DNA from 3 places in the Serratia ficaria genome. Region 2 is predicted to be linked to each of the others. Evidence: predicted binding sites of a transcription regulator. Region 2 holds the regulator's gene; each other region holds the start of a gene.

Region 1 (4,637 bases), 110 kb from region 2:
GGTACAGACCGCCGTGGCGGCAAGGGGTTGGCTTTTCATTCGTGCGTTCTCCGGTGTTAACAAGCGTTGAACCGGAACCCTTGGGCAAACCAGGCGCCGGTTACTTAAATCAATTTGATTGCTTTAATGGAGGGCACCATACTGCTAAGACGATTTCCCTTTCTGCATAGGCAGTTATGACGACATCCGGCACTAACCTTGAACATGCTCGCGCACATAACCGGCGCGTAGTGATAGAGGCTATTCGTTTGCACGGCGAGCTGACCCGCGCCGAAATTGCCCGGCTGACGTCACTGACGCCGCAAACCGTTTCGAATATCGCGACGGAGCTGGAACGGGCCGGCATTCTCTCCTCGCACCTGCCGCGCCGCGCCGGCGGAAGGGGCCAACCGGCGACGCCGCTGACCCTGAACCCGAACAGCGCGTACTCCATCGGCATCCATCTGGATCACCAGACGCTGTTGATCATCGTCGTCGATTTATCAGGCAGCGTTCGCTTCCACCGGCTGATTATGGTGCAAAAGCCCCAGCCTGCCGCCACCTTGAAACTGATTTGTGATGTACTGCAAGAAATGCGCCAGCAGCCGGATCTGGCGTGGGGCAAAATGCTCGGCATCGGCGTGGTGATGCCGGGGCCGTTTGGCGTGGAGGGGATTTCCTCGGTGGGGCCGACCACGCTCAACGGCTGGGAGAATACCGACGTGGTGGCCGATCTGGCGGCGCAGAGCGGGCTGCCGGTAACGCTGGAAAACGACGCTACCGTCGCCGCCATCGGCGAGCGTTTGCACGGGGTGGCCAAGCGGCTCAATTCCTTTATTTATTTGTATCTCGGCACCGGGTTGGGGGCGGGGATCTTCACCGACGGGCGAATTTACACCGGCCATGCGCACAATGCTGGTGAGGTCGGCCACATGATTGTGCAACCGGGCGGCAAAGACTGCTACTGCGGCAACCGGGGCTGCCTGGAGCGTTACGTTTCGCTGCAGGCGGCCTACGAGAGCTGCGGGCTGGATCCGATGCGCGCCATGCCGCAGGATCTGCTGGCGCTGCCGCAGGAAAAGCTCGATACCTGGCTGGATCTGGCGGCGCCGCCGCTGCGGCAGGCGATCAACATCATCGAATGCATGTTCGACGCCGAAGCGGTGATTATCGGCGGCCTGATGCCGGAAAGCCTGGTCGGGCAGCTGATTAAACGGCTGACGCCGCTGCACCGTTCGGTGCGCAGCAAATACCTCGACGGCCTGCGGGTGCGGCTGGGCACCACCGGCGCCGATACGGCGGCGCTGGGGGCGGCGGCGTTGCCGCTGTTCGATGAATTCAACCCGCGCTATGAAGTGTTATTGAAATAACCGCTTTCTGTTCCGGTTGGGCTATTCCTGCCCATTATTGGTGCAACCCGCGGATTAAGCCAATATAAGCAAACGGTTGCTATTTCAAGGCAACCGTTTGCTTATATTTCGCTTATTTCTTTCGCCGGACAATATTTTTCGAATAATTAATATCTCATTGTTTTAAATAAAAAAATTACAATAAAAAACCAACTGGCACGCCGCTTGCTATTCTTGAATCAACACCTGCGATCGTTAAAAGACCGCCATATTTCGTCGGGCTGAGCTCACTCAGCCGGATGCTGTGCGCTGGTCGCCAGAAAAGGAACGGCAAATGAGCATGCAATTCACCACGGCTATCCGTGGCAATTTTTTCGATATCGCCGCCTGCGTGGATGAACCGCAGCGGCTGGACGCGCAGCTGCGGCATATTCCCGACGGCCTGCTGTTGCTGAACGAGGGGACGATCGTCTGGCACGGCAGCTGGCGGCAGGGCGAGGCGCTGTTGCCGCCGGGTTTTGCGGTGACCGATTATCGCGACAAGCTGATCGTGCCGGGGTTTGTCGACAGCCACATTCATTATCCGCAAACCGAAATGATAGGCGCTTATGGCGACCAACTGCTGGGGTGGCTGAAAAACTACACCTTCCCGACGGAAAGCCGCTTTGCCTGCGAAAAACACGCCGGTGAAATGAGCGCCTTCTTTCTGCGGCAGCTGTTGAGCAACGGCACCACCACCGCGCTGGTGTTCGGCACCGTGCATCCGCAGTCGGTGGATGCGCTGTTCAGCCAGGCGGCGGCGCTGAACATGCGCCTGATCGCCGGCAAGGTGATGATGGATCGCCATGCGCCGCCGGCGCTGCTGGAGACCCCGGAACAGAGCTACCGCCAAACGCGGGCGCTGATCGAACGCTGGCACGGCAGGCAACGCCTGAGCTACGCCATTACGCCGCGCTTCGCGCCGACCAGCACGCCGGCCTTGCTGGCGCAGGTGCAGCGGCTGCGCGAAGAGTTTCCGGACGCGTATCTGCACACCCACCTGAGCGAGAACCCCGATGAAATCGCCTGGGTGAAAGCACTGTTTCCGGAAAGCCGCAGCTACCTGGACGTTTACCACCGCTACGGGCTGACCGGCGGCAAAAGCGTGTTCGCCCACTGCCTGCATCTGGAGGAACAGGAGTGGGACTGCCTGTGCCGAACCCGCTCGTCCATCGCCTTTTGCCCCACCTCCAACCTGTTCCTCGGCAGCGGGCTGTTCAACCTGCAAAAGGCCTGGCAGAAGCGGGTGAAGCTGGGTATCGGTACCGACGTGGGCGCCGGCACCACCTTCAACATGCTGCAGACGCTGGGCGAGGCCTATAAAGTGGGGCAGCTGCAGCGTTACAAGCTCTCCGCCTGCGAGGCGTTTTACCACGCTACCCTGGGCGGTGCGCGGGCGCTGGCGCTGGACGACAAGATCGGCAATTTCACCCCCGGTAAAGAGGCGGATTTCGTGGTGCTGGATCCGGCGGTATCGGCGTTGCAGAAGCTGCGGCATGAAAACAGCCCCGCGCTGGCGGACCAGCTGTTCGTGCTGATGACGCTGGGGGACGACCGCAACATTTACCGCACCTACGTCGACGGCAAGGTGGTGTATCAGGCGCCTGCGCGCGAGGAGGCGGCATGATCCGGTTTCTGCTCAATAACAGGTTGAAAAGCGAGGCGGCGCTCGACCCGAACACCACGCTGCTCAACTACCTGCGCCGCGATCTGGGGCGTTGCGGCACCAAAGAAGGCTGCGCTTCGGGCGACTGCGGCGCCTGCACCGTGGTGTTGGCGGAGCCGCATGACGGCGAGTTGCGCTACCGCAGCGTCAACGCCTGCCTGACGCTGGTCAGCGCGCTGCACGGCAGGCAGCTGATTACCGTGGAAGATTTGAAACAAAACGGCCGGCTGCACGGCGTGCAGCAGGCGATGGTGGACTGCCACGGCTCGCAGTGCGGGTTTTGTACGCCGGGCTTCGTAATGTCGATGTTCTGCCTGCAAAAAAATAGCGCCGATTATCGGCGCGAAGCGGCGCAGCAGGCGCTGGCCGGCAACCTGTGCCGCTGCACCGGCTATCGCCCCATTTTGGCGGCGGCGCAGCAGGCCTGTGAACGGCAAACCCCCGACGGCTTCGACCTGGAACGGCAACGGACGCTGCGGCAGCTGCAGGCTATCGAGCCCGCCAAATCGCAGGAGGCGGCCGGCAAGCGCTGCCTGATGCCGCAGACCCTCGACGAGCTGGCGGCGCTGTATCGGCAACACCCCCAGGCCAAACTGCTGGCGGGCGGCACCGATTTGGCGCTGGAAATCACCCAGCGCCATCAGGATCTGCCGCTGTTGATCGCGCTGGGCCAGGTGGCCGAGCTGAAGCGGACGCAGCGCGCGGACGGCAGGCTGACGATCGGCGCCGGGGCGACGCTGAGCGACCTGTACCCGCTGCTGGAGGGTTACCATCCGGCCTTTGGCGAGCTGCTGGCGCGCTTCGCCTCGCAGCAGATCCGCAATCAGGGCACGCTGGGCGGCAATATCGCCAACGCTTCGCCGATCGGCGACGGCGCGCCGCTGCTGCTGGCGCTGGATGCGCAGCTGATGCTGCGCTGCGGCGAACGGCGGCGCGCGCTGCCGCTGCGCCAGTTCTTCCTCGGCTATCGGCAAACCGCGCTGCAGCCCGGCGAATTTATCGAAAGCATCTCGCTGCCGGCCGACGCGCCGGCGGACTTCCGCGCCTGGAAAGTGTCCAAACGACGGGAGGATGACATCTCCGCGGTGTGCGGCGCATTCAATCTGACCATCGAACAGGGGGTGGTGCGCGAGGCGCGGGTGGCGTTCGGCGGCATGGCGGCCACGCCGCAGCGCGCGCTGCGCTGCGAACAACGGCTGGTGGGCCAACCCTGGCGCAGGGCCACGGTGGAGCTGGCGGCGCAGGCCTTGGCGCAGGACTTCACCCCGCTGAGCGATTTCCGCGCCAGCAGCGCTTACCGGCTGTTGGTGGCGCAAAACCTGCTGCGCCGTTATTTTATCGCGCTGACGGCGCCGCAAACGGCAATCGAGGTGACCGCCCATGAGCCACGCTAAACGCATCGAGTACAGCCAGCAACAGCTGGCCGCGCTTTTCCACCAGGGCTTGAGCAGCGGCGCAGGCCGCAGCCGCAAGCATGAAAGCGCCGACAAACACGTCAGCGGCGAGGCGCACTACATTGACGATCGGCTGGAGTTCCCCAATCAGCTGCACCTGGCGGCGAAGCTGAGCGAGCGGGCGCATGCGCGGATCGAAAAACTGGACGT
Region 2 (4,637 bases):
CCCACCGAAGAAGGGTTACAAAAAAGGCTACGGCCGCCACCGCAGTGCCGGGATGGCTACCGCCAAACTGGTGCACGACGATAAGCCGCTGAAGCTCAGCCCGGCGCATAAAAAACGCTATCAACACGCCAAGCAAACCGCCATGGCCAAGCTGATGGATCAAATGGGCAAGCCTTATCGCTGGGGCGGCAGCTCGCCGCGTACCGGCTTTGACTGCAGCGGCCTGATTTATTACGCCTATAAGGACGTGGTGAAAATCAAGATGCCGCGCACCGCCAATGAGATGTATCACCTGCGCGACGCCGCGCCCATCAAGAAAAGCGAGCTGGAAAGCGGCGATCTGGTGTTCTTCCGCATCAACAACCGCGGCGTGGCCGATCACGTTGGGGTTTATCTGGGCAACGGCAAATTCATCCAGTCGCCGCGCACCGGTGAAGAGATCCGCATCAGCCAGCTCGACAACGACTACTGGCAGAACCACTATATCGGCGCGCGCCGGGTCGTCACGCCGAAAACCATTCGTTAATACTTAGCGCGGCCGAAGTGGCCGGAGAACCTCCAGGCGTTGGCGAACGGGACGTTTGTTGCAGAAGAACGGGGATAACCGCGGGGAAAGCGACGAGGCGCAGCAAGCTGCGCCTGTTAATGCCGGGAATTCAGTTCAGCGCAGCGGTGAAGCTGAAGGCAATGATCACGGCCAGCGCACACAGGGTGGTGAACAGCGACATCTTCAGATCGGTATCCATTACTACTCCTTCTCAGATAGGCTTTCCCAAGGATAAAAGGCGTACAATTAGTACGTCAAATCATTTTCCCACAGTTCGCCAATAAAATCTTGTTATCATTTCCCGGTTTATAATGCCGATTACCTCTTCCCCTTTTGCTCAATATGCGACAAAATTCGCAGTTCACAACTGCGTACCGGCAACAATGCCCCTCCTGACCAGCGCTGAAGACTTCAACACATTAAAAACTCGGTTTTCGCTTCTCTGGAGAAGGATCTACGCAGGCAAACGATTAACATCACACTTACATGCTGCAACATGTGAGTTCAGGAGTCATTTCTTACATGGCAACGATTAAAGATGTGGCCAAACGCGCTGGCGTTTCCACCACCACCGTTTCGCACGTCATCAATAAGACTCGTTTCGTCGCCGAAGAAACCAAAGCGGCCGTATGGGCCGCGATCAAAGAATTGCATTACTCGCCGAGCGCCGTGGCGCGCAGCCTGAAGGTCAATCACACCAAGTCGATCGGCCTGCTGGCCACCTCGAGCGAGGCGCCCTATTTTGCCGAAGTGATCGAAGCGGTGGAGAACAGCTGCTACAGCAAAGGCTACACGCTGATCCTGTGCAACTCGCATAACAACCTGGACAAGCAGCGCGCCTATCTGGCGATGCTGGCGCAAAAGCGCGTCGACGGCCTGCTGGTGATGTGCTCGGAATACCCGGACCAGCTGTTGGGCATGCTGGAAGACTACCGCAATATCCCGATGGTGGTGATGGACTGGGGCGCGGCGCGCGGCGATTTTACCGACACCATCATCGACAACGCCTTCGAGGGCGGTTATCTGGCCGGCCGTTATCTCATTGAGCGCGGCCACCGCGACATCGGCGCCATTCCTGGGCAGCTGGCGCGCAACACCGGCGGCGGGCGACATCAGGGCTTTCTGAAGGCGATGCAGGAAGCCAATATCGAGGTGCGCGACGAATGGATCGTACAGGGCGACTTTGAGCCGGAGTCCGGTTACAAGGCCATGCATCAGATCCTGTCGCAGAAACAGCGTCCGACCGCGGTGTTCTGCGGCGGCGACATCATGGCGATGGGCGCCATCTGCGCCGCCGACGAACTGGGGCTGCGGGTGCCGCAGGACATTTCGGTGATCGGTTACGATAACGTGCGCAACGCCCGCTACTTCACGCCGGCGCTGACCACCATCCACCAGCCGAAGGAACGCCTGGGCGAAATGGCCTTCACCATGCTGCTGGATCGCATCATCAGCAAGCGCGAGGAATCGCAGGTGATCGAGGTGCATCCGAAACTGATCGAGCGCCGTTCGGTCGCCGACGGCCCGTTCGTCGACTACCGCCGTTAATCCCCGCCGCCGGAAGCCCGCCCGGCCTCCGGCGCCGCTTCGCTCAGCCATTCCTGATTCAGGGTTTCGCTGTCCCCCAGATAGTCCAGCAGCCAGGCCATCGCCGGCGACGGCTTATCCTGCTGCCAGGTCAGGCAGCACGGGCTGGCGGGAAAAGGCTGCTGCAGCTGCAGCGCCGCCAGCTCCCCGCGCCGCACCAGCGGCAACGCCCGATGGGCCGGCATCATGCCGACGCACAGCCCGGCGCACAGGCAGTCCAGCGCCGAGGTCCAGTCCGGCGCCACCAGCCGCCGTTGGTTGTCCAGCGTCCAGGTCACGCGCTTCGGCAGGCTGCGCGAGGTATCTTCCAGGCACAGCGAAGGATAAGGCCGCAGCTGGTCGTCATTCAGCGGGCCGCTCAGCAGCGCCAGCGGATGCTGCGGGCTGACCACGCACAGCCAGTTCATGTCGCCCATGTCGCGGAAGGCGAAGCCGCCGCCGACCGGCACCGCGCGCGTTGCGCCGATCGCCATCTCCGCCCGCCCGTCGACCAGCGCATCCCACACGCCGTTAAACACCTCCGGCTGCATCAGTAATTCGACATCGGGAAAGTGACGATAGAAATCCAGCACCAGCTGGCGACTGCGCTGCGGTTTGACGATGATGTCCACCGCGATTTTCAGCTGGCCGCGCCAACCGTTGGCCACCTGCTGGCACTGGCGGCGGGTGTCGAGCATTTTTTTGATGACAACCCGCGCATCCTTGATGAACAGCGCGCCGGCCGGCGTCAGTTCCACATCGCGATGGCGCCGTTCAAACAGCGGCACCGCCAGCCATTGCTCCAGCTGACGCACGGTATAGCTGACCGCCGAGGGCACCCGGTGCAGCTCCTGCGCCGCCGCGCTGAAACTGCCGGTGCGGGCCACCGCGTCCACGACTTCCAGAGAATATTCAGACCACATCGTCTTGCCTTCAATTTTTTTAACAGCAGTTTGCAAATATTACCGTTTCACAAGCAGAGATCCAGCCGGATACACTTGCCGGCGCTAAAAACCTGCGACAACAAAATACCAACGAGAAATACCATGCGAAATTCCTTTGGCTTTATGTTCTATCTCGCCGGCCTGAGCATGCTGGGTTATCTGGCGACCGACATGTACCTGCCGGCCTTCGGCGCCATGCGGGAAGAGCTGCAAATTTCCGCCGGCGCCATCAGCGCCAGCCTCAGCATCTTTCTGGCCGGCTTCGCCTTTGCGCAGCTGCTGTGGGGGCCGCTCTCCGACCACCTGGGCCGCAAGCCGGTGCTGCTGATCGGCCTGGCGCTGTTCGCCCTCGGCTGCCTCGGCATGCTGTGGGTGCAAAATGCCGTGCAGCTGTGGTCGTTACGCTTTATTCAGGCGATCGGCGTCTGCTCCGCCGCCGTTACCTGGCAGGCGCTGGTGGTCGATCGCTACCGCGACGGCAAGGCCAACCGCGTGTTCGCCACCATCATGCCGCTGGTCGCGCTGTCGCCGGCGCTGGCGCCGCTGCTGGGCGCCTGGCTGTTGAACCACGCCGGCTGGCGGATGATCTTCGCCGTGCTGCTGGGCATCGCCCTGCTGCTGCTGCTGCCGACCCTGCTGCTGAAAGAAAGCGCCAGGCCGCAGCCCATCGCGGCCGAAAAGAACCGCGGCGTCAGCTTCTGGCAGCTGTTGAAATCCCCGGTGTTCAGCGGCAACGTCGCCATGTTCGCCGCCTGCTCGGCCGGATTTTTCGCCTGGCTGACCGGTTCGCCGTTTATCCTCGGCGACATGGGCTACGGCCCGAACGATATTGGCCTGAGCTATGTGCCGCAAACCCTGGCCTTCCTGTTGGGGGGCTATGGCTGCCGCACCGCGTTAAAGCGCATCAACGGTACAACCTTGCTGCCGTGGCTGTTGGTAACCTATGGCGCTAGCATGGTGGCGTTGTATCTGGTGGCCACCCTGACCGAACCGACCCTGACCAGCCTGCTGATCCCGTTCTGCATCATGGCCCTGGTCAACGGCGCCGGTTACCCGATTATGGTGGCGAATGCGCTGACGCCGTTCCCGGAAAGCAGCGGCAAGGCCGCGGCGCTGCAGAATACCCTGCAGCTGGGCCTGTGCTTCGTCGCCAGCATGCTGGTCTCGGCGTTTATCGCGCAGCCGCTGCCGGCGACGGTAACGGTGATGGTGTCAACGGTGGTATTGGCCGCGTTGGGCTATTGGCTGCAGCGCGGGAAAGCGGCCGATGCGGGGCAGCGCGCGCCGCGGGAACATGCTAACCCTGCGTCATAATTGCCAGAGCTAATAGTCACTTAAAGAATATTTTTGCCGAGTGCGATTTACGGTTGAGTAAGCGCCTCGGCACGCCTATACTCAAAAACAACCTTTTAAAGTAACACTTTATAATCTCTATATCTCAAGTCGCTATTGTGTTCGCGTATTGCGTCACACTTTTTTAAGGATGAGTTTTTCCCGCGCCCCTTGCGCTGGAGCCTTCTTAAAATTTTCCTCTGTTCATAGTCGGATATCAGACGCCGCGGGTAATTTTACCGTCGGGA
Region 3 (4,637 bases), 620 kb from region 2:
CAAATCCAGCATCTTGTCGTAGGCGTCGGCTTCTTTCTTGCTTGCGAAAGTCATTTTTTCCTCACCGTTTCTCACCACCACATATTTTACTTCAACCGCCATGCGTGCGTCCTCAAAGGTACGAAATTACTGTACATAAAACCAGTATAAAATGATTTCAGGCGGGGAGCAAGCCGCTCCCCGACCCGGCGTTATTTCAACAAACGCACCTTGCAGCTTTTGCCTTTGATTTTACCCTGCTGCAGCTGTTGCATCGCCTTACGGGCGCTGGCCTTGCGGATCGCCACGTAGGCATGCACCGGGAACATGTCGATCTTGCCCACTTCCGCCGCCGTCAGGCCGGCGTCGCCGGTCAGCGCGCCCAGGATGTCGCCGGGGCGAATTTTCGCCTTGCGGCCACCGTCGATGCACAGCGTGATCATCTCGGCTTCCAGCGGCGTATTGGCCGCCCCGCTCAGCTCAGACACCGGCGCCCAATCGACCCGCAGCTGCAGGTATTCCTCGATGGCGTGCGCACGCGCCATTTCCTGCGGCGTGCACAGGCTGATGGCCCGGCCGCTCATGCCGGCGCGGCCGGTGCGGCCGATGCGGTGAACGTGCACCTCCGGATCGAACGCCAGCTCGTAGTTAACCACCAGCTCCAAATCCTTGATATCCAGCCCGCGCGCGGCGACGTCGGTCGCTACCAGCACCCGGCAGCTGCGGTTGGCGAAACGCACCAGCACCTGATCGCGGTCGCGCTGTTCCAGATCGCCATGCAGCGCCAGCGCGCTGATGCCACGCGCCTCCAGCGCTTCAAACACGCTCTGGCAGTCGCGCTTGGTGTTGCAGAACACCACGCAGGAGGACGGCTGAAAATGACGGATCGCCGAAACCAGCAGCGCCGGGCGCTGATCGCGGGTGGTTTCGTAAAAGCGCTGCTCGATGGTCGGCAGGTCTTCGTCACCGTCCACTTCCACATTCAAAGGGTCGCGCTGCACCCGCGCGCTGATGCGCTCAATGCCGGTCGGATAGGTGGCGGAAAACAGCAGGGTCTGACGCTGCGGCGGCGTATAGCCGATCACGTCGTCGATGTCGTCGGCGAACCCCATGTCCAGCATGCGGTCGGCTTCGTCCAGCACCAGCACCTTCAGTTCATCCAGCACCAGCGTTTTCTTGCGCAAGTGCTCCTGAATGCGGCCTGGCGTGCCCACCACGATATGCGGCGCATGCACCAGCGAGTCGAGCTGCGGGCCCATCGGCTGGCCGCCGCACAGAGTCAGTATTTTGATGTTCTGGGTGAAGCGCGCCAGGCGGCGCAGCTCTTTGCTCACCTGGTCAGCCAGCTCGCGCGTCGGGCACAGGATCAAGGCCTGGGCGGCGACCTGGCCGACGTTGATTTTGTCCAGCAGGCCGATGCCGAACGCCGCCGTTTTACCGCTGCCGGTTTTTGCCTTGGCGCGCACGTCCCGCCCTTGCAGGATGGCGGGCAGCGCGGCGGCCTGCACCGGCGTCATTTCGGCATACCCCAGTTCGTTGAGGTTGGCCAACTGTGCGGCTGGCAGCGGCAGGGAAGAAAAAGAAACTGTGCTCACGGCGATAACTCTTATATGGCGAATGGAATGGCGGCGCGCCCGCGGGCAGGCGCCGAATCAACCGCAGATGATAACAGAGATAGGCCGGGTTACGGGCTTCAGGCATAAAAAAACCCGCCGGCGGCGGGTTTTTCGGCAGCGGCGTCGTTAAATGGCGACGACGTCGGCTGCGGCCGGGCCACGTTGGCTGTCCTGGATGGAGAACTCGACCTGCTGGCCTTCCGCCAGCGTTTTGAACCCCTCGCTGACGATAGCGGAGAAATGAACGAAAACGTCCTTGGAGCCGTCGGCCGGGGTGATGAAACCGAAGCCCTTGCTTTCGTTGAACCATTTAACGTGACCGGTGATCTTAGCCATTTGTCTTTCCTTTACTTGATAAACCTGCCTTAACGGCACTCAGGCGCGAAAGCCCTAGCATATGTAGGCCTTCTTTCGCCGTCGATCATTAACGCATAATCATCTGTACGGAGCAAATGTTTTTGTTTGTTATAAAAACAGCGAGTTAGCAATTCCCCTTGCGCCGTTCCAGCCGTTTTCCCTTCGCTCGGCGGCTGCATGCGCAATCGTTTTCGTATATACTCGCCGCCGATTGTCAGACCGCTCAACTTTCACGATCCAGGTACGAGACTATGTTAACGATTGGAACCGCCCTGCGCCCGTCCGCCACCCGCGTTATGCTGCTCGGCTCCGGCGAGCTGGGTAAAGAAGTCGCCATTGAATGCCAGCGCTTGGGGCTGGAAGTGATCGCCGTCGATCGCTACGCCGACGCGCCCGCCATGCATGTGGCGCACCGCAGCCACGTCATCAATATGCTCGATGGCGCCGCGCTCAAGGCACTGATTGAACGGGAACGCCCCGATTACATCGTGCCGGAAATAGAGGCCATCGCCACCGACATGCTGGTTGAGCTGGAGCAACAGGGCCACCGCGTGGTGCCCTGCGCCGAAGCGACCCGCCTGACCATGAACCGTGAAGGCATTCGGCGCCTGGCGGCGGAAACCCTCGGCCTGCCCACCTCCCGCTATCGCTTTGCCGACGGCGAGGCCGATTTCCATCAGGCGATAGCGCACATCGGCTATCCGTGCATCGTCAAGCCGGTCATGAGTTCGTCCGGCAAGGGGCAAAGCCTGATCCGCGGCCCGGAGCAGTTGAAAACCGCCTGGGATTACGCCCAACAGGGCGGGCGCGCCGGCGGCGGCCGGGTGATCGTCGAAGGTCTGGTGAAGTTTGACTTCGAGATTACCCTGCTGACGCTCAGCGCCGTGGATGGCGTGCATTTCTGCGCCCCTATCGGGCACCGCCAGGAAGACGGCGACTATCGCGAGTCCTGGCAGCCGCAGTCGATGTCCGATCTGGCCCTGAGCCGCGCCCAGGCTATTGCGGAGCAAGTGGTGAAGGCGCTGGGCGGATTCGGCCTGTTCGGCGTAGAGCTGTTCGTTTGCGGCGATGAGGTGATCTTCAGCGAGGTGTCACCGCGCCCGCACGATACCGGCATGGTGACGCTGATTTCCCAGAACCTGTCGGAATTCGCGCTGCACGTTCGCGCCTTCCTCGGCCTGCCGGTTGGCGCAATCCGCCAGTTCGGCCCCTCCGCCTCGGCGGTGATCCTGCCGCAAATGACCAGCACCGACCTGCGTTTTGGCGGCCTGGACCGCGCGCTGAGCGGATATAATCAGCTGCGCTTATTCGGCAAACCGGAGATTCAGGGGCAGCGCCGCATGGGCGTGGCGCTGGCGACGGCGGAAACGGTGGAACAAGCGGTGGAAATGGCCAAGCAGGCAGCCGCTGCGGTCACGCTCGAAGGGTAATGTCAGCGGGCCGGTTTTCCGGCCCTTTTGACATCAATAGTTTTCGTCTTCTTCATCGTTGTCATCGGCCTGCTCGTCGGGCCGTGCTTCATACTCTTCTTCATCTTCGTCATCGAACAACGCCGAAACCGGGTCACCCTGATGCTTTTCGCGGATTTCCTGCGCGACGCGGGCGATGGCTTCACCGCTGCTCATGCCCTGTTCCATCAGTTGATGAATGCGCTCCGCCGCTGCCTGTTGCTCTGCGTGGCTCAGTGATGGCATACCTGCAAGCATGTGTTTTTCTCCAGCAAAATGGAGGGGGAGTATACGCCTTAAAACGGCAGATCCCAATGCTTGTGATTCAGGCGGGCTGCGAGCAGCCGCTGCGGCCGTGCCACTGCTTCAGACGGTGTCGCCACAGCATGACATGCCAGCCTTGCTTGATGCCGCGCGCATTGGCGGCCATTGCCTTGTCGATGCCGCGCCGGTAGAACTCTTCGGTTATCCGGCACTGCGCCGTCAGCTCCGGCTCGCGGCGGATGCTGTGGCAGATGCCCAGCGCTTCGCGGGCGATCTGCCAGTGGAACGCCGGGCGAAGATCGATTTTGTCCGCATAGCGGTGGTTGAGCTGCGTCAGCATTTCGACGATCTTCATGTAATGACGCTGATATTGCACATTGGCGTTGCCGGTACGGCGGCGGTTGCTGATCGACCGATCGTGCACCCGCTGCCGGTACAGCGGTTTACTCAGGTATTTGACCCGCTGCGCATTGAACATCACTTCGGTAGTCCAGGGTATATCCTGATGATGCAGACCCGGTTCAAAATACAGCCGATGTTGTTTGATAAAATCAAGACGATATATCGCCAGCCACACCACGTGAATAAACCGGCGCGACTTCAGCGCCCGCTCGAACCACTGTACGCCGTCGATCACCGCCGTGCTGCTCAACCGCTGCGCTGGGAATATCGGCTTAAGCTCATCCTGGCTGGCGAAATAGCGCTCGCCGTTGCACTGCATAACATCTAATTGATGTTTTTCCGCCTGCTCCAGCAGCGTGGAATACATCTCCGGCGCCAATAAATCATCCGCGTCCGGAAACGCCACGTATTTTCCCCGGGCGATGGCCAGGCCGGCATTGCGCGCATTGGACACCCCGGCGTTGGCCTGATCGATCACCCTGATATGCGGGTGTTGGGCCGCGTAACGGTGGGCAATATCGCCGGAGCCGTCGGTGGAACCATCATTGACGATGATCACCTCCAGCCGGCG

The links. The regulator PurR, encoded in region 2, represses purine synthesis genes. The targets are predictions, from matches to a motif close to CANGCAAACGTTTGCNTG.
Region 1: the regulator PurR is predicted to act here: its motif matches at 1,436-1,453, upstream of guaD (guanine deaminase).
Region 3: the regulator PurR is predicted to act here: its motif matches at 2,131-2,148, upstream of purT (formate-dependent phosphoribosylglycinamide formyltransferase).

The regions. Positions count from the first base shown of each region.
Region 1 is NZ_LT906479.1:2,489,692-2,494,328, forward strand. It holds gene CKW09_RS11825 (extracellular solute-binding protein) at 1-39, opposite strand, end outside; gene CKW09_RS11830 (ROK family transcriptional regulator) at 177-1,349, shown strand; gene guaD (guanine deaminase) at 1,663-2,994, shown strand; gene xdhA (xanthine dehydrogenase small subunit) at 2,991-4,427, shown strand; gene xdhB (xanthine dehydrogenase molybdopterin binding subunit) at 4,414-4,637, shown strand, end outside.
Region 2 is NZ_LT906479.1:2,380,012-2,384,648, reverse strand. It holds gene CKW09_RS11295 (C40 family peptidase) at 1-526, shown strand, start outside; gene cydH (cytochrome bd-I oxidase subunit CydH) at 657-746, opposite strand; gene purR (HTH-type transcriptional repressor PurR) at 1,070-2,095, shown strand; gene punR (DNA-binding transcriptional activator PunR) at 2,092-3,036, opposite strand; gene punC (purine nucleoside transporter PunC) at 3,160-4,371, shown strand.
Region 3 is NZ_LT906479.1:3,000,134-3,004,770, forward strand. It holds gene CKW09_RS14235 (YebG family protein) at 1-102, opposite strand, end outside; gene dbpA (ATP-dependent RNA helicase DbpA) at 192-1,574, opposite strand; gene cspE (transcription antiterminator/RNA stability regulator CspE) at 1,722-1,931, opposite strand; gene purT (formate-dependent phosphoribosylglycinamide formyltransferase) at 2,204-3,382, shown strand; gene CKW09_RS14255 (YoaH family protein) at 3,416-3,658, opposite strand; gene CKW09_RS14260 (glycosyltransferase) at 3,726-4,637, opposite strand, start outside.